2 regions of the Paraburkholderia sp. BL6665CI2N2 genome follow, and region 1 is predicted to be linked to the other one. Evidence: riboswitches for the same ligand, from Rfam matches in the RefSeq annotation. Region 1 holds a riboswitch; the other holds the start of a gene.
The links. Region 1 has a riboswitch for thiamine pyrophosphate ahead of B0G81_RS23740 (FAD-dependent oxidoreductase). Riboswitches for the same ligand answer to the same signal wherever they lie in the genome.

Region 1 (15,608 bases):
CGCTGCGTTCAGCCGCGCCCATTTCACCGTCCGGGACGAACACGTAGCCGCGTCCCCACACGGTTTGCACATAGCGCGGCTCGGAAGGGTCCACTTCGATCAGCCGGCGCAAACGCCAGATCGACACGTCCAGGCTGCGATTGCGATGCACCTCGCTATTGCCGTGCAGTTTCTCCAGCAATTGCGCGCGCGTCAGCACGGTCATCGCGTGGCTGACGAATACCTTCAGCATGGCGAATTCGCTCGAACGCAGCGTGATGCGCTCGCCGTCCCGGCGTAACTCGCGCGCCGGGAAATTCACTTCGAAACGGCCGAAGCGGTACGGCGCGCGCTGCTCCGGCGCACTCGGCGCAATCGTGCCGCGACGGCGCAGCACGGTGCGAATCCTCGCGACCAGTTCGCTCGGTTCGAAGGGCTTGCCGAGATAGTCGTCCGCGCCGAGTTCGAGGCCGATCACGCGGTCGATCGGATCGGAGCGCGCGGTCAGCAGAATAACGGGGATGTCGTCGCCGGCCACGCGCAAGGCGCGCAGTGCGCTGATGCCGTCGAGCTCCGGCATCATGATGTCGAGTACGATCAAGGCGGGGCGCTCGTCCTGCAAACGACGCTGCAGCGCCAGGCCGTTCTGGAGCGTGTCGACTTTGAAGCCGCGCCCTTCCAGATAGCCGCTGACGAGCTCACGTACGACGGGGTCGTCGTCGACGACGAGAATGGATTGGTTCATTCAGGTCATCTTAGAGAAGCACGCGCGCGGAGCAAAGCGCGTAACGCTTTCGAATCCTTTCCCGTGTAAGAGATGGCAAGAGCCCGCGTGGCTAGTTCGCCTGCGAGGTCTGGATGGTCTGCAGCGGCTCCCGCGCGAAGTCGGTTCGATCGACCACCATTCGCTCGATCAGCCCGTTGAGTTTGGTCGACGCCGAAGAGAAGCGATCGGTGTTCAGGCCGCCGGTCTGATAGCGGGCTGTGACGAGGATGCGGCCGTTCTGAATCAGCGTCAGGTCGATGATCGACAGATACTGGATCGTCTCGTCGCTGAACGAGCGGCGACCATAATCGATTGCGGCGTTATAGACGAGGCGCGCCTCGCAGCCGGCGGGCGAGGTGCCCGGATTGTAGACGTCCGAACGAATGCCGCGCCGGTCGAGCGCGAGTTGCAACGCCGGCACGAAATCGCCGACCGACACGTTCTGATTGACTTCGATGCAGACGTTGCTGACCTCGGCCGGCCTGCCGTTGACGAAGGTCGGCGACGAATAGTTCGCCGCGATCGCGTAGCCCGCCTGAATGACGGAGCCGGTGGCGTCGGCGGCCTGGATCAATGTCCAGGCGCAGCCGTTCAGGCCGACCGCCAGCGTGGCGGATACGGTGAGCCACGCGCAGGGACGCCGCAACGTAACCCACGCGGCCCGTGGGGCTCGCGTGAAAGCATAAGCGCGCATGCTCGGCACGAAGGTCATGAGGCGGCGCCAGGTGGCGGTTGGTGGAGGCGGTGAGTCACGGCGAATCACCTCGGGTAACTGCAATCAGGATCACGCTCAGCGCGTGACGCGCAGACGCAGTTCGTTTTGCCCCTGCACATTCGCCGTGACGCTGACGCGACGCTCGGCGGTGGTGACGATGAAATGCTGGCGCGTCGGCGTGTTGACGTCATGCACGACGTTCGGGAAGCAGGCGGCGATATCGGCGCCGAATTCCTCGAGCGGATCGGTGACGACGCCGTCGGCTTGCCAGTGCGCGCGCCAGTGGCAATCGTAGGCGTGCGTGTTGGCGCGGCAGTCGTCGGCGCTTGACGTGCCCGGCAATTGCGCGGCGGCCTGGGTCTGCAACTGCCGGAAATCAGCGGCATCGACGATATGTTTGAGCGCGGGGCAAACGTCGGCCGGCTCGTTGGCCAGATTGGCCTGAGTCGCCTGGGCTGCGTGCGCAACGCTCGTGACGAGCAGCGCGGCGCCGAGAGCTAGCGCCAGGCGCTGGGTCAAAGGATGGGAGCGGCGATCGAATGACATGGACGGAGACTCCAGTAGCGATGAATGACGTGGGGCAGGACCGGGTACGGCCCGCACGGCTATCGTCGCCGCTGGGAGGCATTTCCAAAGCGCGGAACAGCTTAGGCGCTTCGCAAATGCTTTCGAACTCTTCTCGCGTGTTTCGGGATGTTGCGGTGTATTGCGCTGGGAGCGCGAAGGAATGCGGAGCAGCCGCTGCGATCCGGTGTGGCTGAGTGAGGCAATTCGCCCGTCACTCAACCAAGCGTGAGACCACCGTCCACATGAATCACCTGGCCGGTGATATGACGCGCTTCATCGGAGAGTAGAAACGCGATCAGCGCAGCGACATCCGCGGGTTCGGCGAAATGCCCGAGCGGCGTCGCCTCTGCGGCGCGAGTCCATACCGATGCATTATCGGCACTCGGCCCGCGATCTTTACGGGTATAGCCGGGCGCCACGCAATTGACCGTCACGCCATGCGGTGCAAGCTCGGCGGCCGCGGTTTTCGCCAGCGACTCTAGCGCCGCCTTCGCAGCGGCTGTCGCGGCAAACGGCGTGTCCGCGCGATAGCGGTGCGCGACGAACGAACTGAGCGCGACCACGCGGCCGCGCTTCGAGGTTTCCAACGCGGGCGTCGCGCGTCTGACGAGCGCCGCGAACGCCGCCGGCATCGCCGCGAAGGCTGCGCTCAGCGCGTCGGGATCGAGCGCATTCAGCGTTTGGCGCTGCGCGTGTCCTGCGTTGGCGACCAGTTGATCGAGTGCGCCGAAGCTCGCCAGCGTTTGATGAATCACATGTTCCGCAGCGCCGCGTTCGGCAAGATCGCCGAACACCGTCGCGCAGCGCGCACCGTTCGCGCTGCAATCGGCGGCGACTTGCGCGAGCCGTTCACGCGCTTCCTGATCCGCGCCGCGTGCGTGCAACATCAAGGCCGAGCGTGGCGCGGCGATGCGTCTGGCCAATGCCGCGCCGATGCCGGAGCCCGCGCCGGTGATCAGCACGACGCGCTCGAATCCGGCGCTGCCCGCGTCGTTCAGGTCGCTCACGCGGCTCACGGTGGTCATGCCGCGACCGCTTCGCCCGAGCGCTCGACGTCGAGCGTCTCGTCATGGAACGCAGCCAGCGACTCGCGATGCGCGACGCTGACAATCGCCGCCTTCGGCAACCGCTCTGTGAAGAGGCGATACAGACGCGCTTCGTTTTCCGCGTCGAGCGCGCTGGTGGCTTCGTCGAGGAACAGATAGTCCGGTTTGTGCAGCAGCACGCGTGCGGCGGCGAGGCGCTGTTGCTCGCCCGGCGACAGAATACGGGTCCAGTGTCCCGTTTCCTGCAGACGGTCCGCGTATTCCGACAGATGGCAGACGACGAGCGCTTCGCGGCATTCGTCGTCCGTGTAGGTGTCGGCGGCGGACGGATAGGCGAGAGCCGCTTTGAGCGTGCCGATCGGCATGTAGCTGACCTGCGGAATGAACATCATGCGCGCGTTGACCGGGGCGTCGATCGAACCATCGCCGAACGGCCACAAGCCGGCGAGCGCGCGCATCAGCGTGCTCTTGCCCGAGCCCGACGGGCCGCGCACCAGCCAGCGCGAGCCCGGCTGAATCGCGACGTCGCGAATGCGCGACAGCGGATTGCCGTTGGGCAGGGCGAGCTTGAGGCCGTCGGTGGAGAGCTTGTCTTCGTCGACGAAATGCAGATTGATGCCGCCATGTGCCGTAGCCGGCGAGACCGATTCCTTCAAACGCGGCGCGTGCACGACGCGCTTGAATTCACGCAACCGGTTCACGGTAGCGCGCCATTCGACCAAAGTGCCGTAACTGTTGATGAACCACGAGAACGAATCGCTGACCGTGCCGAAGGCGCTGGAGATCTGCATCAGCACGCCGAACGTGAAGGCGCCGGCGAAGTAGCGCGGTGCGGCGACCACCAGCGGGAAGATGATTGCGATCTGGCCGTAGAAGCTCAGCACGAAGGTGAGCCGCTTGGTGTACTTCATCACCTGCCACCAGTTGTCGCGGATACGGCCGAACAGCGAATGCGCGTTCTTCTTCTCGGTCTCCATGCCGTTATAGAAGGCGATCTGTTCGGCATTTTCACGCAGACGGATCAGGCCAAAACGGAAATCCGCCTCGACTTTCTGCGCCTGGTAATTGATCGGCACGAGCGGATGGCCGACCTTCTGGATGATCAGCGAGCCGACCACGGCGTAGAGCGCAGCCGCCCACACCATGTAGCCGGGAATCTCGATCGGCATGCCGCCGAGCGAGATGGTCAGCGCGCCGGCCAGCGACCACAGAATCGTGATGAACGACACCAGCGTGACGACGGTGGACAGCAGGTCGAGCGTCAGCGAGAGCGTGCTGGTGGCGAACGACTGGAGGTCGTCGCTGATCCGCTGGTCGGGGTTGTCGGCGAGGCGGTCGCGCTCGATCCGGTAGAAGGCGCTGTCGTTCAGCCACTCGTTCAGGTAGCGCGTGGTCAGCCACTGGCGCCAGCGGAAGCCGAGCATCTGGCGCAGGTAACGGCCGTACACCGCGAGAATGATGAAGCCGAACGCGAGCCCCGAGAACACCATCAGCAGGTGCGGGAAGTCGTGCACGTTCTTGGTTTGCAGCGCGTTGTAGAAGTCGGCGCTCCAGCGGTTCAGCCGTACGTTGATCCACACCACGAGCAGATTCATCACGATGATCGCGATGAGCAGGCCCCAGGCCGTTTTTCGTTCTTCGGAAACCCAGTAGGGTTTGATCAGGCTCCAGGCGGAGACTTTTTCGTCCGGCGGCAGCACGCGGCTGGCAGAGGTATTCGGTGTCATGAGCATCCTGAAGTAGTGCTGGCCCATCGGGGTGGCCCATTGGGGCTGACCCCGTTCGGGCAGCTCGTCTGCGGGCTGCCCTGCGGCGGGTTTGCGGTACATGCCCGGGCGTCGTGCTCGACGAACGCACGCCTGAGTGAGCGTCAGATTCTGGCGTGAAGCCCTTAAGCGAAAATTAATTTGCGCCGCGAGGCCCCGCGCCGCTGCAGTTGCGAACACGGCGGGACGGCGTGCCGCCCGCGCCGCGTTCGTGCGGCGTCCTGTGCTGGCATTGTGCCAGAGCGCCGCCTTCGGCCGCATTGATAACGTGAAAGATGGTGTCGGATCAATCGCGCGCGACGCGGCCAGCCGCTGGTTTGCGGGCGCCGCGCCTTTTATGGTCTAATGACCTTCGACGAAACAGGGGTGCTTCGCGCACAGGCGGCATGATTTTCATGACGCGGCGGCGAGGCTGAGAGACACCCTTTGCACCCGATCCGGGTAATACCGGCGCGGGAAGTTTCCGGAAGCAGCCAGTCTTCCATTCCCCGCCGGGCAGCGTCCGTCATTGGATTGCGCATTGCCCGGCCGGCCTCACCCGCCGGTTTCGTCCTGGGTACGAGCGTTTTGTTGCCGTACGGAAAGGACTCGATGACCGCCTATTCTTCAGATATGTGTTTCGCTCTTCGTCACGCCGCCGTCGGCGCGCCGTGCTTCAGCTTTGCTTGCCGTCCAGAAACGGAGTGTGCGCGATGACGCGTTCTGCACAACCCGATTTCGCCGTGCTCGGCGGTGGCCTGTGCGGGCGGCTGGTGGCGTGGCGGCTTGCCGGTCAGGGGCATCGCGTGGCGCTCTATGAACGTGGCGATGCCGCCGGCACGCAATCGGCCGCGTGGGTCGCCGCAGCGATGCTGGCGCCGCTCGCGGAAGCCGCCAGCGCCGAACTGCTGATCACGCGTCTCGGCGCGAGTTCGCTCGACACTTGGCCGCAAGTGCTGGCCGAACTTCCTGAGCCGGTGTTCTTTCAGCGCAACGGCACGCTGGTCGTCTGGCATCACGCCGACCGCACCGAAGCGCCGCTATTCGAACGCCGGGTGCGCTCGAACGCCCCGGATGAATTGCTGGAGGGCGGCTTCGTCACCCTGGCGGGCGCGCAGCTCGGCGCCGCCGAGCCTGCTTTGGCGGGCCGTTTCAACCAGGGCTGGCTGCTGCCGCGTGAAGGCCAGCTGGACAACCGTCAGGTGCTGACCGCGCTGGCCGCGGGCCTCGCGCAACGCGGCGTCGACACGCACTGGAACACGCCAGTCGACGAGCGTGCGCTGCCGCCCGCGCGTATCACAATCGATTGCCGCGGCCTCGGCGCGAAGTCCGTACTACCTAAGCTGCGCGGCATTCGTGGTGAAGTCGCGCGCGTGCATGCGCCCGGTATCAAGCTGACGCGGCCGGTGCGGCTGCTGCATCCACGCTATCCGCTCTACATCGCGCCGAAGCAGGACGATCTCTACGTGATCGGCGCCACTGAAGTCGAAGGCGAGGACATGTCGCCGGTCAGCGTGCGCTCCGCGCTCGAACTGCTGAGCGCGGCGTTTTCCGTGCATCCCGGCTTCGGCGAGGCACGCATCCTCGAACTGAATTCGCAGTGCCGCCCAACTCTGCCGGACCACCGTCCGGCCTTGCTGTGGGACGGCGCGCAGACACTGCGCGTGAACGGCCTGTACCGGCACGGCTACATGATCGTGCCCGAAGTCGCCGACGAAGCCGTGCGCTTCGCCGCGGCGCTGCTCGACGGCCGCATCGGCGACGCCGATGCCTTCGCCAACTGGCAGCGCGACGCGCGCTGGAGCGAGCTTTTTCAACTGGACTCCACGCGGGAGCCGGCATGAGCGTTGCGCGACCCGTCATGACTCAGACGAGCGCTGCACGCCACGCCGCTTTCGCCATCGACTGAAGCGTATTTGAACACCATGGACATTCATATCAATCAGAAGCCGTTGTCGCTGCCCGAGGGCGCGACTGTCGCGGACGCGCTGACCGCGTTCGGCGCGCGTCCGCCGTTTGCGGTCGCCTTGAACGGCGACTTCGTGGCGCGCACCCAGCACGCGGCGCGGGCGCTGCAGGCGGGCGACAGGCTCGATGTCGTGCAACCCGTGGCTGGCGGCTGAACGACCGCCATGCATTGCCTGAAACGCCGGATTGCCGGAGACAAAAGATTATGCAAATGACTTCCCCAAAAACCGCCGACGCGCTCACGCTCTACGGCCAGACTTTCGCGAGCCGCGTGCTGCTCGGCACCTCGCGCTATCCGTCGCTGCAATCGCTATCCGATTCGATCGATGCCGCGCGGCCCGGCATGGTGACCGTCGCGCTGCGCCGGCAAATGAACGAAGGCGGCGCGGAAGCCGGCTTCTTCGATCTGCTCAAGCGTCACGGCGTACCGCTACTGCCGAACACGGCTGGCTGCCTGACCGTCGGCGAGGCGGTGACGACCGCGCATATGGCGCGCGAAATCTTCGAAACCGAGTGGATCAAGCTCGAACTGATTGGCGACGATTACACGCTGCAGCCCGACCCGGTCGGCCTGATCGAAGCGGCCGCGCAATTGGTCAAGGACGGCTTCAAGGTGCTGCCGTATTGCACCGAAGACCTCGTGATCGGCCGTCGCCTGCTGGATGCGGGCTGTGAAGCGCTGATGCCGTGGGGCGCGCCGATCGGCACCGGCAAGGGCGTGATCAATCCATATGGCCTGCGTGTGTTGCGTGAGCGGCTGCCGGACGTGCCGCTGATCGTCGACGCCGGTCTCGGCGTGCCGTCGCATGCGGCGCAGGTGATGGAATGGGGCTTCGACGGCGTGTTGCTCAACACCGCGGTTTCGCAGGCCACTCATCCCGACGCGATGGCTCGCGCTTTCGCGCTGGGCGTCGAAGCGGGGCGCCAGGCTTTTCTGGCGGGGCCGATGGCCGAGCGCGAAAGCGCGCACGCGAGCACGCCGGTGGTCGGCATGCCGTTCTGGCATCAAGACGGGAGCGCCGCATGACGCAGACGTTGACATTGAAAGACCGCGACCTGTTCTGGCCGCCCGCCGACGAACTCACCGAAGCCGCCGAGCGCATCCGCGCCCGGCTGGGTGACTGGCCGCCGACGCATGCGCCGTGGCGCATCTGCCTGACCGCGCCGGACGAGCCGAACGGCGGCGATCTGATCGTGATCGCCGACGCGCAGCAGCATGGCGAGCAGATGGCGCGCTGGCTGGTGCGGGGCGCCGGCGTGATTGAAGCTGCCGAGGACAAGGCCACGCTGCATCTGGGCGGCGAAAAATACCGCCTCGAAGGTCATCTGGCGGAAGACTGGATTGCCGCGCTGGCGGCGTTCCTCGACTGCGGCTTCGACCCGTATGACGCGCTGGTGCTGGCGCTGGCCTGGCGCGACGGCGACGAAACCCGTGCCGACGACGCCTTTCCCGCCGATCTCAGCCGTTTTCCGCGTCTCGCCGGTTTGCCTGACGCCCCTGCCCAGGCGTTCGCGCGCTGTCCGGACCGGCTGGGCCTATATCCGGTGCTGCCGACGGCGGAATGGGTCGAACGGGTGGTCGGCTTCGGCGTGAAGACCGTACAGTTGCGCCGCAAATCAGCCGAACCTGCCGATGAGCTGAAGCGTGAAATTGCCCGCTGCGTGGCCGTCGGCCGTCAGCACGACGCTCAGGTGTTTATCAACGACCACTGGCAGGCCGCACTCGAAGCCGGCGCCTACGGCGTCCACCTCGGCCAGGAAGACGTACACACGGCCGACCTCGCCGCGCTGGCAGCGGGAGGCATCCGCTTGGGCCTGTCGACCCACGGTTTCTACGAGATTCTGAAAGCGCTGCATTTCCGGCCAAGCTACATCGCACTGGGTGCGGTGTTTCCGACCACCACCAAAGTCATGCCGACCGCGCCGCAGGGCCTCAGGCGTCTGGCCCGCTACGTGCGCCTGCTCGACGGCGTCGTGCCGATGGTGGCAATCGGCGGAATCGACCTGCAAGTCCTGCCTGACGTGCTGGCGACGGGTGTCGGCTGCGCGGCCGTGGTGCGGGCGGTGACGGAAGCGGCGGATCCGGCGGCTGCAGTTTCTGCACTGCAGCTAGGGTTTACGCGATAATCCTATGATTAGTTAAGGGACAGGGCACCCTCACGGCAACTTTTGCACGGTGGCCCTATAATTCGCCTTCCGTGTAAAAGGACTGTCCGTTTCGTGTCTTCCTCCCCCGAGACCTTACTCGAGCTGCGCGACGTCGACTTCGGTTACGGCGACCGGCTCGTTCTGTCGAACCTGAACCTGCGCTTCAAGCGCGGCCAGGTGGTCGCGGTCATGGGCGGGTCGGGTTGCGGCAAGACCACCGTACTGCGTCTGATCGGCGGCCTGGTGCGCGCGCAGCGCGGCCAGATCCTGTTCCAGGGCCAGGACATCGGCCGGCAGACGCGCGACGGCCTTTACGCTCTGCGCCGCAAGATGGGCATGCTGTTCCAGTTCGGCGCGCTGTTCACCGACATGTCCGTGTTCGAAAACGTCGCCTTCGCGCTGCGTGAACACACTGACCTTCCTGAAGAACTGATCCGCGACCTCGTGCTGATGAAGCTCAACGCGGTCGGTCTGCGCGGCGCGCGCGACCTGGCGCCGTCGGAGATTTCGGGCGGCATGGCGCGGCGCGTGGCGCTGGCGCGCGCCATCGCGCTCGATCCCGAGCTGATGATGTACGACGAGCCATTCGCCGGCCTCGATCCGATTTCGCTCGGCATCACCGCGAACCTGATTCGCGCGCTCAATCAGGCGCTCGGCGCCACCTCGATTCTCGTCACCCACGACGTGCCCGAATCGTTCGCGATCGCCGACTACGTCTACTTTCTCGCCAACGGCGGGGTTCACGCCGAAGGCACGCCCGCCGAATTGCGCGCGTCGACCGATCCCACCGTGCGTCAGTTCATCGACGGCGCGCCCGACGGTCCCTTCAAATTTCACTATCCCAGCAAGACGCCGCTCGCGGCGGACTTCGGCATCGGCGGAGGTCAGTCATGATCAGTGCGATCGGCCGCTCGGTGATCGACGGACTGGGCACAGCCGGCTACGCCACGCGCTTTTTCTTCCGGCTGCTGCTCGAGTTTTTTCCGTTGCTGCGCCGTCCGCGTCTTGTCACGAAGCAGATCCACTTCGTAGGTAATTATTCGCTGGTGATCATTGCGGTGTCGGGTCTGTTCGTCGGCTTCGTGCTCGGCTTGCAGGGCTACTACACGCTGAACCGCTACGGTTCGGAGCAGGCGCTCGGCCTGCTGGTCGCGCTGTCGCTCGTGCGCGAACTCGGCCCGGTGGTTACGGCGCTGCTGTTCGCCGGGCGTGCCGGCACGTCGCTCACCGCCGAGATCGGCTTGATGAAGGCGGGCGAGCAACTGACCGCGATGGAAATGATGGCCGTCGACCCGGTCAAGGTGGTGGTCGCGCCGCGCCTGTGGGCCGGCATCATCTCGATGCCGATCCTCGCCGCGATCTTCAGCGCGGTCGGCGTATTCGGTGGTTATGTAGTGGGCGTGCTGCTGATCGGCGTCGATGCGGGCGCGTTCTGGTCGCAGATGCAAGGCGGCGTCGATGTCTGGCGCGACGTCGGCGCAGGCGTTATCAAGAGCGTGGTGTTCGGCCTCGCGGTGACGTTCGTTGCGCTGTTTCAAGGCTACGAAGCCAAGCCGACGCCGGAAGGCGTGTCGCGCGCCACGACCAAGACGGTCGTGTACGCGTCGCTTGCGGTGCTCGGCCTCGATTTTCTGCTGACCGCACTGATGTTCAGCTAAGACTGCGCTGCACGTTTTCCGCCGGCGGCGCGTCACGGGACGCGCGCGGCGGGAGTATCTGCGGCGTGGCGGATTCACTTTGGGATGACGATGAAAAAGACTGCTGCTCTCGACTTCTGGGTCGGCCTGTTCGTGGTGCTGGGTTTCGTGGCGTTGCTGTTTCTCGCGCTGAAGGCCGGCAACATGAGCTCGTTGTCGTTCCAGGCAACCTATCCGGTCAAGCTCAAGTTCGACAATATTGGCGGGCTGAAGGCGCGCGCGCCCGTGAAGAGCGCGGGTGTGACGGTCGGCCGGGTCGCTTCGATCGGCTTCGACAGTAACGCGTATCAGGCGCTCGTCACGATCGACCTCGACAAGCAATATCAGTTTCCGAAAGACACCTCGGCGAAGATCCTGACGTCGGGGCTGCTCGGCGAGCAATACATCGGGCTCGAACCCGGCGGCGACAGCGAAATGCTCAAGGCGGGCGACACCATCTCCATGACGCAATCGGCGATCGTGCTGGAAAACCTCATCGGCCAGTTTCTGTATAGCAAAGCGGCCGACTCGGGTGCGTCCAAGCCTGGCGCGGCGGCGGGTACTCCCGCGCCGGCGCCTGCCGCAGCGCCTGCGGCATCGAGCCTGCCCGCCTCCGGCGCGGCCGCTCAATAAGGAGAACAAGAATGCAGACCACACGCATCAGCGGCGCGCGCGCCTTCCAGGCCGGCAAGCTGGCGGTAGCCGCAGCGCTGCTCGCCGGCTGTACGACTGTCCAGACGCCGACCAAAGGCGACCCGCTCGAAGGTTTGAACCGCACGATCTTCACCGTCAACGACAAGCTCGATCAATACGCGCTCAAGCCCGTCGCGAAGGGCTACGTGTTCATCACGCCGCAGCCGGTGCGCGACAGCGTGACGAACTTCTTTTCGAACATCGGCGACGTCTACATTGCGGCGAACAACCTGCTGCAGTTGAAGATCACCGACGGTGTCGAAGACATCATGCGGATCGTGATCAACACGGTGTTCGGCGTAGGCGGTCTGTTCGACGTGGCAACGCTCGCCAAGCTGCCCAAGCACGACAACGACCTTGGCCTTACGCTTGGGCACTACGGCGTGCCGGCGGGCCCATACCTCGTGTTGCCGTTGTTCGGGCCGAGCACCGTGCGCGACGCGGTCGGCTCGATCGGCAATTACTATGTGAATCCGCTCAGCTACATTCATCCGGATGGTCTGAGCTGGGCGCTGTACGGGCTGAACGTCGTCAACACGCGCGCGAATCTGCTGAACGCGAGCGATGTGCTGGAAGGCGCGGCGCTCGACAAATATTCGTTCGTGCGTAACGCGTATTTGCAACGCCGTCAGTATCTGCTGTCGGATGGCAAGCAGGCGCAGGGCCTGCCGAACTACGGCGACGAAGCGCCGCTGCCGAAGTACGACGACGTCGACAGCGGTGCGGCGGGTGCGCCGGCAGGCGCTGTTACCGGCACGGCGGGCGCGCAGGGTGCTGCGGCGGCGAAGGCGGCACCGGCTTCGGGTGCGACCGCGGCAACGCCACCGCAAGCGGCGTCCGGCACGGCAGCCGCGCCGGAGGCCGCATCGGGCAGCTCCGAATCGCCGCCACTGGACCTGAACGGGGGCCCTGAAACGACGCAGATCCCGGCCGGCCAGCTGGTGCCGCCGTCGCGTTTCAACTTCCCGTCATTCAAATTGCGTTGATCGTGCTGCCGTAACAGATCGATACGACTCTCGCAGTTTGCGCATGGATTGCTGCTGAACTCGCGTGTTAATGTCGACTCAAACGGTTGCACTATTTTTTAAGGCAAGGCTCCAAATGAAAAAATTCTTCCTGATTCCGCTGTTCGCCGCGTTGTTCTCGTTTGCCAGTGCCGGCGCATCGGCACAGACGGTCGACTCCAATTCACCCGACGGCATGATCAAGACCGTTACCCAGCAGGTGATCGATGCCATTCGCGCAGACAAGTCGATCCAGCAGGGCGACATCTCGCACATCACGAAGCTGGTCAACGAGAAGATTCTGCCGTACACGGATTTCCGCCGCACCACGCAACTGGCGATGGGCCGCAACTGGCGCACCGCTACACCGGAGCAGCAAAACGCGGTGGTCGAGCAGTTCAAGATGCTGCTGATCCGTACGTACTCGGGCGCGCTGGCTCAGGTGCGCGATCAGCAGATCCAGTACAAGCCGTTCCGCATGAATCCGGACGACACCGACACGGTGGTGCGCTCGGTGGTGATGAACAACGGCTCGCCGATCGAACTCGACTACCGTCTGTACAAAACGCCGCAAGGCTGGCGCGTGTATGACATCAACGTGCTCGGCGCATGGCTGATCCAGGCGTATCAGCAGCAGTTCAACGAGCAGATCCAGCAGAAGGGCGTGGACGGACTGATCCAGTTCCTTACGCAGCGCAACCAGCAACTCGCCGCGGGCAAGCAGTCGTGAGCGAAGTGCTGAGCCCTGTCGTCAGCCGCTTCGAGAGCGGTGCGACACTGACCCACGCGAGTGCGAATGCCGCGCTCGCGGCGGGTTTGCAGCGTATCGCGGCGGGCGCCAACGGCGTGGACTGCGCGCCGCTTGCGCAGTTCGATTCGTCCGCGCTGGCCGTCCTCCTCGCATGGCAGCGTGCCGCCCAGGCACGCGGCGCCACGTTTGAGATCGTCAATCTGCCGGCTGGTCTCGCCAGTCTCGCGCAAGCCTACGGCGTCGATACCCTCATCGGCGCGCGACATTGACGCTCTAACGCGTCATCTCCGAACACCTCCTACTGAGATAGGGCCACGGATTTTTGCCCTATAATCAAACGTTTTTTGGGGCACCTAACCGGCCCCAATTCCGTTCCTTCCAAGCATTTGCGCGCCCCCTCGGGGCTCCTTTAGGCGCCGCGACGCACGCGGCCCACAGTCATGTCAGCCATAGAAATTCGTAACGTCAAGAAGCGCTACAAGGATTTGCAGGCGCTCAAGGGCGTCAGCCTCACAGTTGAAGAAGGCGAGTTCTTCGGACTGCTCGGTCCGAACGGCGCGGGCAAGACGACGCTCATCAGCATCCTCGCCGGGCTCGCGCGCGCCGATGAAGGCAGCATCGCGGTGCGCGGCCACGACGTCGTCAGCGATTTCCGTGACGCGCGCCGCGCGCTCGGCGTGGTGCCCCAGGAACTGGTCTTCGATCCGTTCTTCACGGTCCGCGAAACCTTGCGTATCCAGTCCGGCTATTACGGGTTGCGCAACAACGACGCGTGGATCGACGAGATCATGGCCAACCTCGATCTCACCGACAAAGCCGACGCCAACATGCGCGCGCTGTCGGGCGGCATGAAGCGCCGCGTGCTGGTCGCGCAGGCGCTGGTGCACCGGCCGCCGGTGATCGTGCTCGACGAGCCGACCGCGGGTGTCGACGTCGAATTGCGGCAAACGCTGTGGAAGTTCATTTCGCGCCTGAACCGCGAAGGCCACACCATCGTGCTGACCACGCACTACCTCGAAGAAGCCGAATCGCTGTGCGACCGCATCGCCATGTTGCGGCGCGGCGAGGTCGTGGCGCTGGAACGCACCAGCACGCTGCTGCAACGCTTTGCCGGCATGCAACTGTTCCTGCGGTTCACGCAAGGCGTCTTGCCGGTCGATCTGCGTCCGCTCGAAGTGGACAGCGGCACGGGCAACGGCAATGGCCGTCAGCATCTGCTGCGTCTGGCAAGCTACGACGACGTCGAAAGAATTCTCGCGCAGTGCCGCGCGGCGGGCTGCGTATTCGAAGAAATCGAGGTCCGCAAAGCCGATCTCGAAGATGTGTTCGTTCAGGTGATGAACGGTCCGGAAGTGATCGAGGGGCTTGCATGAGCGGTTTCCGTACGCTGTTTTACAAAGAGCTCCTGCGTTTCTGGAAGGTGGCGTTCCAGACCGTGCTGGCCCCGGTCATCACCGCACTGCTGTATCTGACGATTTTCGGCCACGCGCTGCGCGGTCACGTGGAGGTTTATCCGGGCGTCGAATACACGAGTTTCCTGATTCCGGGTCTCGTGATGATGAGCGTGTTGCAAAACGCGTTTGCCAATAGCTCGTCGTCGCTGATCCAGTCGAAGATCACAGGCAACCTGGTGTTCGTGCTGCTGCCGCCGCTGTCGCACTACGAGATGTTCGGCGCTTATGTGCTGGCGGCCGTGGCGCGCGGGTTGGCGGTCGGCTTCGGCGTATTCATCGTGACGATCTGGTTCGTGCCGGTCAGTTTCACCGCGCCGCTCTATATCATTCTGTTCGCGATTTTCGGCGCGGCGATTCTCGGCACGCTCGGTTTGATCGCCGGCATCTGGGCCGACAAATTCGATCAGCTCGCGGCGTTTCAAAATTTTCTGATCATGCCGCTCACATTCCTCTCGGGCGTGTTCTACTCCACGCACACGCTGCCGCCGGTGTGGCGCGAAGTGTCGCGGCTGAATCCCTTTTTCTACATGATCGACGGCTTTCGCTACGGTTTCTTCGGGATGTCGGATATCAATCCGCTCGCGAGCCTCGCGATCGTTGCCGGTTTCTTTGTGGTGCTGGCCGTGGTGGCGATGCGCATGCTCGCCTCCGGCTACAAACTGCGCCACTGATCAGGAGCTTCTCTTATGTTGCCGACTCCCGAACAGGTCAAGCAATACATCGCGGCTGGGCTCGCCTGCCAGCATCTCGAAGTCGAAGGCGACGGCCAGCATTTCTTTGCGACCATCGTTTCGCCGAGCTTCGAAGGCAAGCGTCTGATCCAGCGACATCAACTCGTGTATGCGGCGCTCGGCGACCGCATGCGCGAAGAAATCCACGCGCTCAGCATGAAGACGCTGACGCCCGCCGAATGGCAGAACGCGTAATCTGGAAATTTAGTGCGAATTACTCAAGAAGGGCGTGACGCCGGTAGCGGCGCGCCGAACACAGTCAAAGCAGCCCCGGCCGAAGTCCGGGTCAATCAGGAACTGACAGGCATGGATAAACTCGTCATTGAAGGTGGCTACCCGCTGTCGGGTGAAGTCGTCGTCTCGGG
Region 2 (15,608 bases), 1.2 Mb from region 1:
CCGCTCCACGCCGCCCGGCGCCCGATCTAACGCTGCCCGCTCCATTGCCTGAGCCGCGTTGTCGGGCTCCGGGCCGATCTCATCCGCACGCTGTTCCCTCAAATGCAGATCGAATTGGAGTACCCGTCGTGAAAAAGACGAAAACCTGTTACCTCACCGAACTCGACGTCGCCCGTCTCGAGAAACACGCAGCCCGGCCGGGTGCGGACGCGCGTTTGCAAGACATGCTCGACGACGTGCTGGAACGCGCGGTGATAGTCGATTCGCGCGAGATACCTGCCAACGTCGTCACGATGAACTCGCAAGCCACGCTGGTCGACGAAACCAGCGGCGAGCAGATGACCTGGACCGTGGTCTATCCGCCCAATGCGGACTTCGCGCACGGCCGCCTGAACGTGTTCTCGCCCGCCGGCATTGCCTTGCTCGGCGCCAAACGCGGCGAGCGTATCCGCTTCACGCCGCCGAGCGGCACTGAGAAAGTGCTGAAGCTGGAAAAGATCCTGTTTCAGCCCGAAGCCGCCGACGATTTCACGCTGTAAGCAACGCCCCGCGCGCCGCGCGAAACTTTTGCCGCGGCATCTTCGGCCGCCCCTTCGATCCGCAAGCAACGTGTAGCGGCCCGCCGTTATTTCCATCATCCGACTTTTCAGGATGGGTTGCCAAGCAGCGGCCGGCCGGTGTATCGTGTGCGCTGCTAACGCGGGGGTCCTGCGTCGCACGGAGGTTGGAGGTCCGTGCCGCGTGGGTGAGAAATACCCTTTGAACCTGATCTGGATAATGCCAGCGCAGGGAAGCGTACGGATTTCGCAGCCAAGCTTTATTGCCTCATCTCTCGCGAATTCCGACTACTTCCGTCTCGTCTCCTGCTTAGCCGCCCCACTCAACGCCATGCTCTGCATGGGACCAGAGTAAGGCGCTAAAGCGCCAACTCTGGTCGACAGGAGATACGATGAACGCCAATCCGAAGTTCCTTTCCGCCGACGCTCACGTCGACGAAGCCGCTGTCGCGCCGCTGCCGAATTCCCGCAAGGTCTACGTGACCGGCTCGCGTGCCGACATCCGCGTGCCGATGCGCGAAATCTCGCAGGCCGACACGCCCGACAGCTTCGGTGGCGAAAAGAATCCGCCGGTCTATGTCTACGACACGTCGGGCCCTTACTCCGATCCGGAAGCCAAGATCGACATCCGCGCGGGTCTGCCCGCACTGCGCCAGGCCTGGATCGAAGAACGCGGCGACACCGAAGCGCTGACGGGTCTGTCGAGCGACTTCAGCCGCGAGCGCGCCGCCGACACGGCCACCGCCGATCTGCGCTTCAAGGGCCTGCATCGCACGCCGCGCCGCGCGATCGCCGGCAAAAACGTCTCGCAGATGCATTACGCCCGCCAAGGCATCATCACGCCGGAAATGGAATACATCGCGATTCGCGAGAACCAGCGCCGCGCCGAGTATCTGGAGAGCCTCAAGACAAGCGGGCCGAACGGCGAAAAGCTCGCGGCGATGATGGGCCGCCAGCATCCGGGCCAGGCGTTCGGCGCGAGCGCGTTCGGCCCGAACGGTCTCACGGCGATCACGCCGGAGTTCGTGCGCGAAGAAGTGGCGCGCGGCCGCGCGATCATCCCGAATAACATCAATCACCCGGAAAGCGAACCGATGATCATCGGCCGCAACTTCCTCGTGAAGGTGAATGCGAACATCGGCAACTCGGCGGTGACGTCCTCCATCGGCGAGGAAGTCGACAAGATGACGTGGGCGATCCGCTGGGGCGGCGACACGGTGATGGATCTCTCCACCGGCAAGCATATCCACGAAACGCGCGAGTGGATCATCCGCAATTCGCCGGTGCCGATCGGCACGGTGCCGATCTATCAGGCGCTCGAAAAGGTCAACGGCAAGGCCGAAGATCTGACGTGGGAAATCTTCCGCGACACGCTTATTGAACAGGCCGAGCAAGGCGTCGACTACTTCACGATCCACGCGGGCGTGCGTCTGCAATACGTGCCGCTGACGGCCAAGCGCATGACCGGCATCGTCTCGCGCGGCGGCTCGATCATGGCGAAGTGGTGTCTCGCGCATCACAAGGAAAGCTTCCTGTACGAGCATTTCGAAGACATCTGCGAAATCATGAAGGCGTATGACGTGGCCTTCTCACTCGGCGACGGTCTGCGTCCCGGCTCGATCTACGATGCCAACGACGAAGCGCAACTCGGCGAACTGAAGACGCTCGGCGAACTCACGCAGATCGCGTGGAAGCACGACGTGCAGACCATGATCGAAGGCCCCGGCCACGTGCCGATGCAGCTCATCAAGGAGAACATGGACCTGCAACTCGAATGGTGTGACGAAGCGCCGTTCTACACGCTGGGACCGTTGACGACCGACATTGCGCCGGGTTACGACCACATCACGTCGGGCATCGGCGCCGCGATGATCGGCTGGTTCGGCACGGCGATGCTCTGCTACGTCACGCCGAAGGAACACCTCGGGCTGCCGAACAAGGACGACGTCAAGACCGGCATCATCACCTACAAGCTCGCGGCGCACGCCGCCGATCTGGCGAAGGGCCATCCGGGCGCGCAGGTGCGTGATAACGCGCTCTCGAAAGCGCGTTTCGAGTTCCGCTGGGAAGACCAGTTCAATCTCGGTCTCGATCCGGACAAGGCGCGCGAATTCCACGACGAAACACTGCCGAAGGATTCGGCGAAAGTCGCGCATTTCTGCTCGATGTGCGGGCCGCACTTCTGCTCGATGAAGATCACGCAGGACGTACGCGAATTCGCCGCGCAACAAGGCGTCACCGACGACGAAGCGCTGAAGAAAGGCATGGAAGTGAAGTCGATCGAGTTCATGAAGAAAGGCGCCGAGATTTATCAGCGGCAGTAAGGTTCGGTTCGCGGGGCGGGCGTCGTTATTACGCCACCCGACCCGCCAAACCTCTGCATTGCAGCAACGAAGCCCGCCACTGGCGGGCTTTTTCGTTTGCGCCGCCCGGGCACGCCGCGTGCTAGACGGAGGGAAACACTTGATTACGAAACCGTCGTTTCGCTGACAAGCGCACACATCCGGATACAGGATGCGGCGATACCATCAAACGCATGGGCGGTGTCTACTGCCGACCGTAACCACTGGAGTCAACATCATGAAATCGATACGTCAAATCGGTATGTTTGCGGCCATCGCGGCCGTCCTGGTGAGCCTTTCCGCATGCGACGGCATGAGCCGTCAGGGGCGCGACACTGCCATTGGCGCGGGTCTGGGTGGCGCGGCGGGCGCAGCGATCGGCGGCAATGCGCTGTCGACGCTCGGCGGCGCGGCGGCAGGCGGCGTGATCGGGCATGAGGTTGGTAAGTAACGGAGAATCATGGGCACGCCATGCGTCCGGATGTCATCCGAGCGTGGGCCGAACAATGCTTCGCCCACGCTGACCTGCAAGCGGCTCCGCGTCTCAACAGCCAGCGCGAGTACGCAGTTCGCCCGTTTCGTTCGACGCGCCGCAACGAGGTGAAATAAGCCGTTACGGTTTTGCAATCCTGTTGGTGCCCAGGCGGCGTAAGCTCATGACGTCACGCCCCTGATGGCGGCGTCCGATTCAACCAGGAGCGCGTCATGAAGTCCCGCCTCATCAACACGGCGTGCGCGATCGGCCAGCGGTGGCCGCTGCGCTTTTCCCCGTCTTTCCCACGCCTTTCGCAAACAGGCATCGCGCTCGGTGGCGCAGTCTGTTTAATGACGCTGTCTGGCTGCTATTACCCGTACGGTTACTACCCGGCGTATTCACCGTATTACGCGACGGTCCCCGCAGCGGGAACGCAGCAGGCAGTCCCGGTCGGGCAAGACGCCTACTCGACGGATCAGCAGCAGCAACAACAAGCGCAGACAGGTCAACCAGCCCCGCCGCCGACATACGCGGTCGCCGCCCCGCCTGTGTATGTCGCCCCCGCTCCCGTTTACTATCCGCCGCCGGTCTACCCGGCTTACTACGGGTATCCGGGCTGGTATGGGCCGTCGGTGTCGATAGGCGTCGGCTTTGGTGGTTACTGGGGCGGTCACGGTGGTGGCGGATGGGGCGGTCACGGCCATTGGCACTAACATCCGCCGGCACGATTTAACCCGATCGCTCATACCAACGCGCTCGCGCGGCGGATTCCCGCCGTGCAGCGCCCGCACAACGTCGCGCGCCATGTGCCGCGACGACCAGTCCGCGCAAGCCGCGCTCCCAGCGCCCATCAGCTGCGCCCGTAGTTTCCCTTCTTGACGCGGCCGGACTGGGTTCTATGCTTGGTAAGCCACATGCAGTAGCCGTTTAAAAAAAGCGATCCCGGCCGCGCCCGCGAGTCGGCGACGCCCATCCGTCATGCCATAGCGACGCGCTCCGGAGTGCGTGGTGCCGCGTCGAGTCCTAACAACAATGAAGGAGACGTGATGTTTCACCAACTACTCACTCCTGTCGGCAATTCGCTATTGCCATCGTTCCTCGTCGCGGCGCTGCCGATCATCGTCGTGCTGCTTCTGCTTGGCTGGGCCCGCCGGCCGGCTTGGCAGGCGTCACTCGCCGGGTTGATCGTCGGCCTGATCGTGGCCATCCTGGTCTGGCAGTTTCCCGTGGGACTCGCGGTCGATTCGGTGGTCGCCGGCGCGGTGTTCGCCTGCTGGCCGGTCATGTGGATCGTGTTCGCGGCGATCCTGCTTTACAACATCTCACAACGCTCGGGCCGCTTCGCGGCCTTTCGCATGTGGATGATCGACAACCTGCCGAACGACCGGCGCGTGGTGCTGGTCGTGATCGGGTTTTCGTTCGGCGCGCTGCTCGAAGGGATTTCGGGCTTCGGCACGCCGGTCGCCATCACCAGTTCGCTGCTGATTCTGCTCGGCTTCCCCACGCTCGAAGCGCTCACCTTCACGCTGATCTTCAATACCGCGCCAGTCGCGTTCGGCGCGCTCGGCGTGCCGATCACCGTGCTCGGCGCGGTCACGCATTTGCCGGCCGATACGCTCGCCAAGATGGTCGGCCGCCAGTTGCCGTTCTTCGCCTTCCTGCTGCCCTTCTATGTGATCGGCGTCTATGCCGGCTTTCGCAACATGCTGCGGGTGTGGCCCGTGCTGCTGGTGTCGGGCGCGAGCTTCGCGCTGACGCAGTTCGTCGCGTCGAACTATGTGAACTACAGCTTGACCGACGTGTTGTCGTCGATGGTCTCGCTTATCGTCACGATCGCCTTCCTGCGCGTCTGGAAGCCCGCGGCGGATCCGAAGTTCGCGGTCAACATCGACCGCGTGGGCGAAGTGCGGGGCAAGATCGGCGGCGGCCAGGGCTGGTATCCGTGGATCATCGTCTCGGTGGTGGTGATCATCTGGACCGTGGCGAAGATCTTCCTGATCGGCGACGTCAAGGTGCCGTGGCCGGGACTCGACAAGGCCGTCTTCATCACGCTGTACAACACGCCGTACAGCGCGGTCTGGGACTTCCAGCCGCTCGCCACCGGCACGGCGATTCTGGTCGCCGCGCTCATTACGGCAGCCGTGGTCAAACTGAGCCCGCGCGAATTCGGCGCGGCGATTGCCGACACGTGGGTGCAGACGCGCATCGCCATCCTCACGGTGGCGACCATCGTCGGGCTCGCGTATCTGATGAACTACTCCGGGCTCACGTACACGCTCGGCCTCGGCGCGTCGTCGGTCGGACCGTTCTTTCCGCTGGTGTCGGCATTCCTCGGCTGGGTCGCGGTGTTCCTGTCTGGCAGCGACACGTCGGGCAACGCGCTGTTCGGCAACCTGCAGGTGGTGGCGGCCAATCAGCTGAATCTCAACCCGATTCTGATGGCGGCTACGAACTCGTCCGGCGGCGTGATGGGCAAGATGATTTCGCCGCAGAACATTTCGACCGGGGTGGCGACCACCGAACTCAAAGGCAAGGAAGGCGTGGTCTTCGCCAAAACCTTTAAACACTCGATTCTGTTGACGGTGCTGCTCGGCGTGCTGGTGTGGCTGCAGCAGAATGTCCTGCAGTGGATGATTCCGCATTGAGGCGGGTCGGGTTGTGCGGGCTAAAACGCCTGCACAACCCGTTGGCTCGACACGCGCGATGCGCTCCGAGTGGCGGGCTGCGGCCGCGTGGACGCCGGCGTGCGCCGCTTTAGCCGGAACAGGCCGGAGCGAGGTCGCCGGCACTCCGCCGCTGCCGCGCTGCCGCAAAATAATTCACGTTGCGCGCGCAGGCCTTTTCTTCCACCTTGTCATTTCAGCCCCACTTCACCGTCCTGATCGCAATATTTCTCACATCAGCGTGAGAATTGCTCGTTATGCACGGACCGCCGCTGCGCTTACGATCGACGATTATCAAACGCCTCCGTCTCCCGGAACTTGCCGTTTCATTGCAGCCTGAAACGTTTCGCCCGACTGCACTGCTACGATGCACAGGTGTCTCGACTCAACCGCGCGCGGCGCCACCTCGATGAATGCTAAAAACCTGCTCCAGTTGCTGATCCTCGCCGCCCTGTGGGGCGCGTCGTTCCTGTTTATCCGGGTTGGCGTCACCGACTTCGGCGTCGCGCCGTTGATGGCGCTGCGTGTCGGCATCGGCGCGGCCTTTCTCGCGATCGTGCTGATCGCGCGACGTCCGCTGCGCCAGTCCGCGACAATCCTGCGCACGCGCGCTTTCCCGCTGCTAGTGGTCGGCATTCTGAATTCGGCGGCGCCCTTCTGCCTGTTCGCCTATGCCGAGTTGACGCTGTCGGCCGGCGTCACGTCCGTGATCAATGCGAGCACGCCGCTGTGGGGCGCGTTGGTGGGCTTTCTGTGGCTGCGCGACAGATTGAGCGCGCTGCGCACGCTCGGGCTGGTGATCGGCTTTCTCGGCGTGCTGATGCTGGTGTGGGATCAGATCGCCGCACCCGACGGCACGCCGGCCACGCCGCTCACCACCGCACTCGCGGCCGGCGCCGCGCTCGGCGCCACGTTGCTGTACGGCATCGCCGCCAACTACACCAAGCGCCATCTGACCGGCGTCGACGCCCTGACCGTCGCCACCGGCACGATGACCGGCGCCACCATCGTGCTGCTGCCGCTCGCCGTGATCTACTGGCCGGCGACGCCGATCTCACTGCACGCGTGGGGCGCGGTGATCGCGCTTGGCGTTGCCTGTACCGGCGTCGCGTATATGCTGTTCTTCCATCTGATCGCGGTGGCCGGACCGGCGCGCGCGATTACGGTGACCTTCGTCATCCCGATCTTCGGCATTCTGTGGGGCGCGCTGTTTCTCGGCGAAAGCGTCTCGCCGGGCATGATTGAAGGCTGCGGCGTGATTCTGGTCGGCACCGCGCTCGCCACCGGCGTGGTCAAGCGTCTGCCGTGGATCGGCACGCGCCGCGCCGACACCTGAAATCGGCTTTGTTTCGGGCGACGCTTTCACGGCGTCGCCGACTCTCATAACTCTCATCTCTCGCGCCGCCACGCTAGCCGCGCCGAATTCCGGCCGCACAAAAAATAGCCCGCACTCCATGTCGGAGTGCGGGCGAAACCGTCGCCCTACGAGGATAGGCGACGGGGCCACCGAGGCCACGCGCAGCGCGCGCAGGCCGTCATCGGGCGAAGCATCGGTTCGTCGGCCGATGCTGGAATGGTCCGCTTTGGTTTCAGATCGTCGATCGAGACTCGTCGCCAACTCACGCCGGGTCATGCATTCCGGCCCCATGAGTGTATAAAAGCACTTTGTGTGCCAGTTAAGTTAAATCGTTCCGAACTAACGACAACCGCCTGATTTTTCTTGAGTTTTTCTGCGGAGGAAGGTTGCGGAGAGAGGCGCTCAGGAAGGCTTGGAAAGTTACGTCACCGGGGTAACGTCACGTTACGTGCAGTCGCACGAGGCGGCCGCAGCGGCGGGTCAAGTCAAGAGTTGGCGCACTTCGTGCGCTGAGCCGCGCCATGCCGAAGCTGCAGGCCGGTTGGCCGCCGCGCTTCACGCGGGTTCAAGGGTGCGACGCATACCAGCGCCAGAACGAGCAAGCTCGCCGCCCACATCCAGTAAGGAATCACGTCGAACATGGCCATCTCCCGTTGAACGCCGGTTTGGACCGGTGTTGAGCGAACCAAGCAAAAGACGTGCATAGGCGTTTGAGATCGATTGTTGGCCGGGTCTTGCCGCACTCTCGGGGCATAAAAAAACCCGCCCGGAGTCATTCCCGGGCGGGTTTCAGACAGCGTTGCCGCCTGCGGCGGCCTTGCTCAGTGCAACTGGTCGGCCATCAGACTCATGATCTGCTGGGCCTGCGGGCTCTGGTCAACCGTGCCCTTGTCGTCGACCACGGCGACACGCGTCTGGTTCGGCGTCACTGCCCGCACGTTCACCAGATACTGCTTGGCAACTTTTTCCTTCTTGCCGTGGAAAACCTGGCTCCAGAAGCCTTGTTCGGCCGACGTCATGTCCTTCGGATCGACGTAGCGCACAAAGTACAGGCCGCGGGTCAGGTCGCGGTCGTCGACGGTGAAGTTGCTGCGGTCGAGCGCGAGGCCCACCCGCAACCAGGCGCGGTCGTACGGCTCGCCGAGCGTGAGTTCCGTCGACGAAAGCTGCGCTTCGTTGCCGTTCGCGTCCGCGTTCGGCGACGGTTGCTGGGCGGACAGCGAAACGTTTTGCGCCGCCGTGGCCGCAGCCGCCGACTTGGCGCCCGCCGTGGCCGCGTTCGGCGCCGTTTGCGCGCCAGCCGACAGGTCGGCGTTTTGCGCGTCAGCCGGTTTCGAGCGCGAATCGGCCAGCGCCAGCGCCGCCATCAGCCGCTTCAGATATTCCTGTTCGAGGCCCGGATCGTTCGGCTTCGCCACCCACGTGCTCGAATCGTTGTTCGTGCCGGTCAGCGCCTCGCGCATGCCCTTCTGGCTGACGAACACGTAGGTGCCGCCGTTCGGCGCCGCTTCCAGACGCGTGCGGTACTTGTTTCGCTCCGAGGTCACATAGCTGTTGCCCATGGCTTTGGACAGCGTGCCACGGATCAGGCCGTCGTTGATCTGCGCGTGCGTTTCGTTCCAGTCGGTTTCCATCACGCCCTTGTCGCGCTGGTCGACCACCAGCAGGAAGCCCTGCTCCTGCCAGAAGCGGCGAATCTGCGGCCATGCCTGCTCAGGCGCCTTGTTGTCGATGACGAGCCAGCTTTCCGTGCCGTCGCGCTGGATATGCATGCCGCTGACCGCCGGCGCCACCACCACGGAATTGGCCGACGGCGCTTGCGCCTGAACCTGCTTGAGCGTGGACAACGAGGTTTCGCCGCCCTGCGGGGGCAACGAACGCTGATCGGCCGTCTCATCGATCATGTTCGGCGGTACGGCAAGTGATACCTGCTTCGATTTCGAGTCGCTCTTGTAGTCGACTTTGGTCGGCGACGACGTGCCGCAGCCGGCGACCAGACCGCCTGCCATCAGCATTACTGCAAACCGCTTGGTAAGACGAAGATCAGTCATGTTCGGGGAATCCTTCCGCTACGCCACGGCAAGTTTCCGTGGATCAACCCAACATTTTACCGATCCCGGCGAGTCGTGTGCAAAAAACCCGGGTTTGCCCGCGAATTGAGCAGCGCGAGGCGCGCGCAAACGACCCGGAATCAATCCGCGAGAAGGACTCCGAAGCGTCCAAACCCTGTCGACCTTTCCGTAAGGCGCAAGGATGTCGTTTTCGCGCCTGAAACGGCCTCGCGCACGGCAAATTTAACAATTACCCACATTTCCCAACGCGCTGTCGGATACACCCTACACCATCGTCAGATCATTGATTCGACAGCACTTTCCGGGGTCCTGTCGCGGTCAATTTCGATATATCTAAATTAGCTGGATGCCGCTTCCAGTAACGGTTCAAAAACCCGAGTGATATCTTGAAATGGACATCACCAGAAGCCTTTGAGTGCTTCAGCCACGGGACCGACCGCCATGCCATTGCCTACTCTTACGCCGGCTTTCGCAGCCTCGGCGATCGCCTTTGCCGCCTTGTTCGCGAGCCGCGGCGCGTGCGCAGAACTGGGCGGCGCCATGCCGTCGAGGGCGGATGCGAGCGCCAGCGCGCCGCGCGCCATGTTGAACGGGGCGCTGCGCGTGCGGACATTTACCGACACCGGCAACACGACTATCACCGAGTACGCGGCAAACACCGGCCAGATCATCGGCTATGCGTGGCAAGGCCCGACCATGCCGGACTTGCGCGCGCTGCTCGGCAAGTACGCGGACTCGTATCGCGCCGGCGCTGCCGCGGCGGCAGCGGACGGCAATCTGCACGTCTCGCGCGTGGCGCGGCCGGACGTGATCGTGGAATCCGGCGGCCCGATGCGCGGTTACGCGGGCCGCGCATGGCTGCCGACGGCGCTGCCGCCCGGCGTGACAGCCGACGATTTCCAGTGATGCGCCCCCGCCCACGCACACGGCATCCGCACTCCACCTCGACGAACACGCGCCACGCCATGAAATCCGACCTGTCCTCTTATGCCCCGCTGCTGATCTGCGCCGCCCTCGCGGGATGCGGCGGCGGCGGTGGCGGCGGCACGCCGGCCGCCACGTCCCCGACCGGGCCGGCCGCACCGGGCAACAGCCCGGGCGCCGCCAGCGCGCCGGTAGCCGCCGCGCCGCCCGCCGCCTCGGGCGCGAGCCCAGGCGGCTCCGTGCCGCAGTCGAACACGCCGAACGTCCAGCCGATCGCCGTTTCCGCCGCGCCCGGTCTGACGCGCAACATGCTGACGACCAGCGTTACCGTCTGCCAGCCCGGCACCAGCAATTGCGTGACGGTCGACAATGTCCAGGTCGACACCGGTTCGCACGGACTCAGGATTCTCGCGTCCGCATTGCCGGCCGACCTGCCGCTCGCGGCAATCGCGTCGGGCAGCGGGATTGCGGGCGAATGCGCGGTGTTCGGAGGCGGCTACACCTGGGGCGCGGTGCGCAGCGCGGACGTCCGCATGGCCGGCCAGTTGGCGGCCTCGGTTCCGATCCAGACCATCGCCGATCCGGCGCTCCCCGACGTGCCCGCCGACTGCGCGGGATCCGGCCGCGCCATGCAGACGGTGGCCGGCCTGCGCTCGAACGGTATTCTCGGCGTGGGCCTGTTCGCGGCCGACTGCGGCAGCGGCTGCGTCAGCGCCGCCCTGCCGCGCTGGTACTACAGTTGCGACGCCGGCGGCGCCTGTCTCGCCAGCACGCAAGCCCTCGCGCAGCAGGTCACCAATCCGGTCAGCCGCTTTGCGCTCGACAACAACGGCCTGGTCATCGACCTGCCGGCCATCGCCGACGCCGGCGCGGCCAGCGTATCGGGTTCGATGATCTTCGGCATCGGCACCCAGGCCAACAACGCGCTGAACGGCGCCAGCGTCCTCAAGGCGAATCCGGTGACGGGCTACGTCGTCACCACGAGCGGCGGGCAGACTTATTCGCAGAGCTATGTCGACAGCGGCTCGAATGGGCTGTTTTATCGCACGAGCCAGTTCCCGCAGTGCGGCTTCTGGTACTGCCCGGCTTCGACTCAAGCCGCGAACGCCGCGATCACCGGTACGGATGGCGCGTCGAACACGGTGTCGTTCGCGGTCGCCAATTCGAGCGCGCTGTTCGCGTCGTCGAACAATGCCTTCAACAATCTGGCCGGCGTGGCCAGCAGCGGCTTCGGCTGGGGCTTGCCGTTCTTCTTCGGACGACGTGTCTATACCGCCATCGCCTCGCGCGAGACATCGGCGGGCCCGGGGCCGTACTACGCGTTCTGAACCGATGGCTTCTTTCGACGCTGAAATTTCGCAAACTCATCGGGCGAACCGTTTTGGGATCCATCGGCTGAGATAATTCCATGCTCCGGCTAACCTGGTTCCGATTAGTTAGTCATGCAAATTCTGGACGTCTCGGCAGATGGAAGAACCCACTTTTTCGCTCGATCATTTCGAGCAGCTCGTCTACACCCGGCAGCATCTAAAAGCCGCGATCCAGTTCATCGCCGCGCTGGCGCTCCTGCAGCAGAAGCGCGGCGAACTGGACGGCAGCTTTCTCGCCTCGGGCATGGCCGGTCTGCCGCCCGCCGAGCAGCACAAGCGCTTCTGCACACGTCTCGCGAGCGCGGCGTCGACCCTGTTCGCGGACCCGGCATTCCAGTTGCCGACCGAATGCTTCAGATTGCTTCTGACATTGCACGAATGGGTCGGATTGGTGTTTGCCTGCACGCCATTCGGCAATGCGGACCACGTAAGCCGTCACCTGAATCCGCGTGGTCCGGATAACGCCCAGTTTCTGCCCGGCGACCGCTTCATCGAAAAACTCTGCGTGCTCTATTCGACCGAGTCCGAACTGGAACTCGACTTCGCCGCGCTGTGGGCCTATGACAAATCGCTTGCCGCCTGTCTCGCACTCGCTCTGCTGGCGCCGGTCTTCAAGGGCTCAGCGAACGCGCATATCAAACGCGAAGCGCTAATGGAATGGCTGCCCGGCAAACTGCAGCAGATCGACGACCTCGACGACCTGCCAACCGCCGTGCTGCACAACGCCTATATGTTCTGCAGCTACGCGGACACGCCGCGGCGGCACGAGATCAAGCGGGACATCAACGCGCTGGTGCGCCGCAAGCTGGACCAATTAGGACTGGCCGACATTCCCGCGGCACAACTGGCGCGCGCGAAAAACCGCAAGCAACGTGGCAAGAAACCGCTCATGGTGGTCGTGCTCGAGTGGTTCAGCGGCGCGCATTCGATCTACCGCACGCACTCGCTCACGCTCGAAGCGGCGCGCGAACATTTCGAAGTGGTGGCTTTCGGCTTCGGCTACGCGGTCGACGAGATTGGCCGCGCGGTGTTCGACCGTTTTATCGAACTGGAAGAGCCGGAATATATCGGCGATTGTGGGGGGTGTAAGTTTGATACTTTGCGTTCACGAAGTGAACTGATCAGGCTTGGTCTTGGGGTAGACTTTTCACATCATTTCATGATGTGAAACCGCGGCTCTCGAAATTACGTTTTGTAAAAATTTGACCGTCTTGCAGGTATCGTGAGAATTTTTGTGCTTGGCTGAAGTCTTCGCGTGCCCTCCCGATGTATTCGTACTGCATGATCGTGTGCGTCCAAAGGTGAGTCTTTCCGGGACCATAAGCAACCGTTACTCCGAGCGGCGTTAGGCGCAAGCAAACAAACCCATACCGACGTCCACCGAGGACTATTTCGACGAAGATCGCAGATTCGGCCATTGCAGACGCTCAGCTACCGTCCCTCATCCGGCGGCTGCGCGGCGCTAACCGGCCGTTCGCCCGAGCCGGATCTTGAGCGGCGACGCTCACATCGGCGAACGAGTGCTGACGACGGACCCATACCCGACATCGGCAGTACGGGTTCGGGCGCCCAGAAGCTGACGCTCGTACAGTCGAGCAACGAAGGAGATGTCGCCGCAGGCCCGTGCTCCCGATGGAGGTTGGCTGCCCCTTAGAGGGCCGGGGCAGTCGCCCTGGTACCGCTGCATTGCAGTCGACCGCTGTCTACCCTTGGGGCTAGGCTTCAATTCCGCCCTCGGCCAAAAGCGCTGGAACTTTGCTCTCTGCGAACAACGTTCGCAACAACCGTCCGAAACGGTTCTCTTTCTCGGTTCTGACGATGCGCCGGCATGCTTCCAAGAAATTCATCCCAGCCTGGCCGAAGTGTTTCTCGTACATTTCGTGCTGCTCGAGGATGTCCAAACTTTTGAGTACGAAAAGCTTGAAATCACGACCTTTCAACGTGCGCATCGCAGTCTCGAAATCGTCGATCGTAGCCGCCCTCATCGCCGCTTCTTCCCGATGGCCCCATCCGTCGTTCTCAAGAAGGTGCTTGATGGCATCGACGACGGTCGCACTGTGAATTCGAGCATCGCGCGCATCGTCGATTGCGGCCTTAAGTTTTGGGTGTAGCGGCTGACGGAACGGTGATTCCCCGAATTCGGCCTTGTCGGCGATGGTCGCGAAGCGAGCCAACCAACCATCAATCAAAGCTTCTTCAAGTTTGGCACCGCCCGGTAGATCGGCCATTTGTTTTCCGAGCGCCGTGACAGTGTAGGCGTCAAGGTCGCCGACTCTGGCGATGAGCTTGACCGCATCAGCTACGAGATCGTCGTCGCAGTCTGTGACGTCCCAATTGAAACGTTCAAAGAATGCGTGCGCGAGATTTCTAGATTCGGTGCGATTCTCATTGCGTTGGTAGCCTTGGACGATGGCCTCAATCGCCTTTGCGTCGTGCTTTCCGTCGCAAACGAAGGCAACAACCAGTTCTTCAAACTCGTCCGAAGAATTGATCCCTAGCTTTGACAGCAGAAGTTTCCATGCGGCCGGCGTTGAGTCCTCGGCTTTCTCCTTTGACGCATCGCCTTCCTGCCCGAGGTAGCGCCTCACAAAGTCGCTAGAACCTCGGTTGTAGCCTGCGACATACTCCAGAGTCGGCCCGTCCTTGATGGCTTTGTTTGCAAGAGCAGAAATGAGCACAATCGAGGGAACAGTTCGTGCCTGTATCGCGAGAGGCATGTCCCCAGTCGCACCGAGGAGCCGAACCACAAGACGGTAAGCCTGACGGATGACCCGGATATTGGTTATCCCGCACGCGTCCACCGCAGTCCTGGCCGTCGCGCGGTAAGGGCTATCCAAGTTCGGAACCGCGATGTCAAACGCCTCCCCAGGTGTCGGCGTGAAACGAAGTTCTTCTTCGACCACCTTCTCTCGGAACGCCGCCCAGAGCGCGCTGTCGGTAGGTGAGGAGAACTGGTCCGAGTTGAGAATCAAGAGGAATCGCGTACCAAAATTCTGAGAGTATTCGTCGACGAAGCCTAGGACCTCGTCAACTGACAACGAGGCGTGCTTGCGCTCGATGTCATCGACGACTACGAATCGGTTGCGCAAGGCGACAGGAACTGCTACCAGCGCAAGCTCGTCGAGCGCCGAAAATCCCTCGTGGACCTTCTTCAAGGCGTCGACGCTGACCTTCCAAGTCTTCATCAGACCTTCGGTCAACGAGCTGCTGTCACCGCCTACTGGAAGCGCGCTTTGGACCACCTTGAGCTTGAGCTGATTGATATCTTTCAAGCCAAAGAGGGACACGTAGCGCGCGCCTTCGACAATCGGGTCCTGCGACTCTTTGCGAATCTCGTTCCAGAGGTGGGTTTTGCCGGTGCCCCATGCGCCTGTCAGCGCGATGACTTTTAGGTCGGCGTTGTCGATGAGCGAGATCAACTGCGTTTTAGATTGTTCGATCGTCATTTGCTTTATTCGGTGCTGAATCCAGCAGGCGGTCCCGCTAGTACGACGTTTGGGTTGCATCACTGGCGCACTCGACCAGCCAGCTCCTGTGAAGATTGTTCGAGATTCGAGGAGAACGCGTCGAGCCGCTCCGAAGCTGCCGTTCTCGACTGGCAGCAAATGGCCGGCTACTGCCGGATGCGATCGGCCGGATTCCGATAGCATCGGTGGCCGAGACACGCTGGTACCGCCGACGCGGCGTGCGACGTTGCACCGCGCATCGCCGATACATTGCCCCAGCGGCGCTGGATGAAAACTAGCGCGCCTGTGGGCAGGGGCCACGCCCCTCGCCGATCGATCACCGCTTATTGCCTAGTTCCGACGCTCGTCGCGTGCTTGCAGATACCCCTGCAAAAGTCCCGA

Region 2: it holds a riboswitch for thiamine pyrophosphate, as region 1 does, so the genes downstream of both, thiC (phosphomethylpyrimidine synthase ThiC) here and B0G81_RS23740 (FAD-dependent oxidoreductase) in region 1, are expected to answer to the same signal.

What each region holds. Positions count from the first base shown of each region.
Region 1 is NZ_SORC01000001.1:5,287,424-5,303,031, reverse strand. Features, by position in the region: gene B0G81_RS23765 (response regulator) at 1-724, opposite strand, end outside; gene B0G81_RS23760 (hypothetical protein) at 816-1,457, opposite strand; gene B0G81_RS23755 (hypothetical protein) at 1,536-2,006, opposite strand; gene B0G81_RS23750 (SDR family oxidoreductase) at 2,243-3,052, opposite strand; gene B0G81_RS23745 (ABC transporter ATP-binding protein/permease) at 3,049-4,800, opposite strand; TPP riboswitch at 5,192-5,315, shown strand; gene B0G81_RS23740 (FAD-dependent oxidoreductase) at 5,532-6,662, shown strand; gene thiS (sulfur carrier protein ThiS) at 6,744-6,941, shown strand; gene B0G81_RS23730 (thiazole synthase) at 6,998-7,813, shown strand; gene thiE (thiamine phosphate synthase) at 7,810-8,913, shown strand; gene B0G81_RS23720 (ABC transporter ATP-binding protein) at 9,007-9,828, shown strand; gene mlaE (lipid asymmetry maintenance ABC transporter permease subunit MlaE) at 9,825-10,592, shown strand; gene mlaD (outer membrane lipid asymmetry maintenance protein MlaD) at 10,683-11,243, shown strand; gene B0G81_RS23705 (VacJ family lipoprotein) at 11,255-12,289, shown strand; gene B0G81_RS23700 (ABC transporter substrate-binding protein) at 12,405-13,037, shown strand; gene B0G81_RS23695 (STAS domain-containing protein) at 13,034-13,327, shown strand; gene B0G81_RS23690 (ABC transporter ATP-binding protein) at 13,499-14,431, shown strand; gene B0G81_RS23685 (ABC transporter permease) at 14,428-15,183, shown strand; gene B0G81_RS23680 (BolA family protein) at 15,199-15,438, shown strand; gene murA (UDP-N-acetylglucosamine 1-carboxyvinyltransferase) at 15,550-15,608, shown strand, end outside.
Region 2 is NZ_SORC01000001.1:4,120,798-4,136,405, forward strand. Features, by position in the region: gene B0G81_RS18355 (GreA/GreB family elongation factor) at 129-539, shown strand; TPP riboswitch at 692-810, shown strand; gene thiC (phosphomethylpyrimidine synthase ThiC) at 950-2,881, shown strand; gene B0G81_RS18365 (glycine zipper 2TM domain-containing protein) at 3,138-3,350, shown strand; gene B0G81_RS18370 (hypothetical protein) at 3,605-4,087, shown strand; gene B0G81_RS18375 (L-lactate permease) at 4,421-6,019, shown strand; gene B0G81_RS18380 (DMT family transporter) at 6,447-7,373, shown strand; gene B0G81_RS43685 (hypothetical protein) at 7,880-8,035, opposite strand; gene bamC (outer membrane protein assembly factor BamC) at 8,216-9,445, opposite strand; gene B0G81_RS18390 (DUF2844 domain-containing protein) at 9,908-10,372, shown strand; gene B0G81_RS18395 (DUF3443 domain-containing protein) at 10,432-11,718, shown strand; partial or broken gene B0G81_RS18400 (glycosyl transferase family 1) at 11,858-12,838, shown strand; gene B0G81_RS18405 (P-loop NTPase fold protein) at 13,476-15,206, opposite strand; gene B0G81_RS45600 (cyclic-phosphate processing receiver domain-containing protein) at 15,558-15,608, opposite strand, start outside.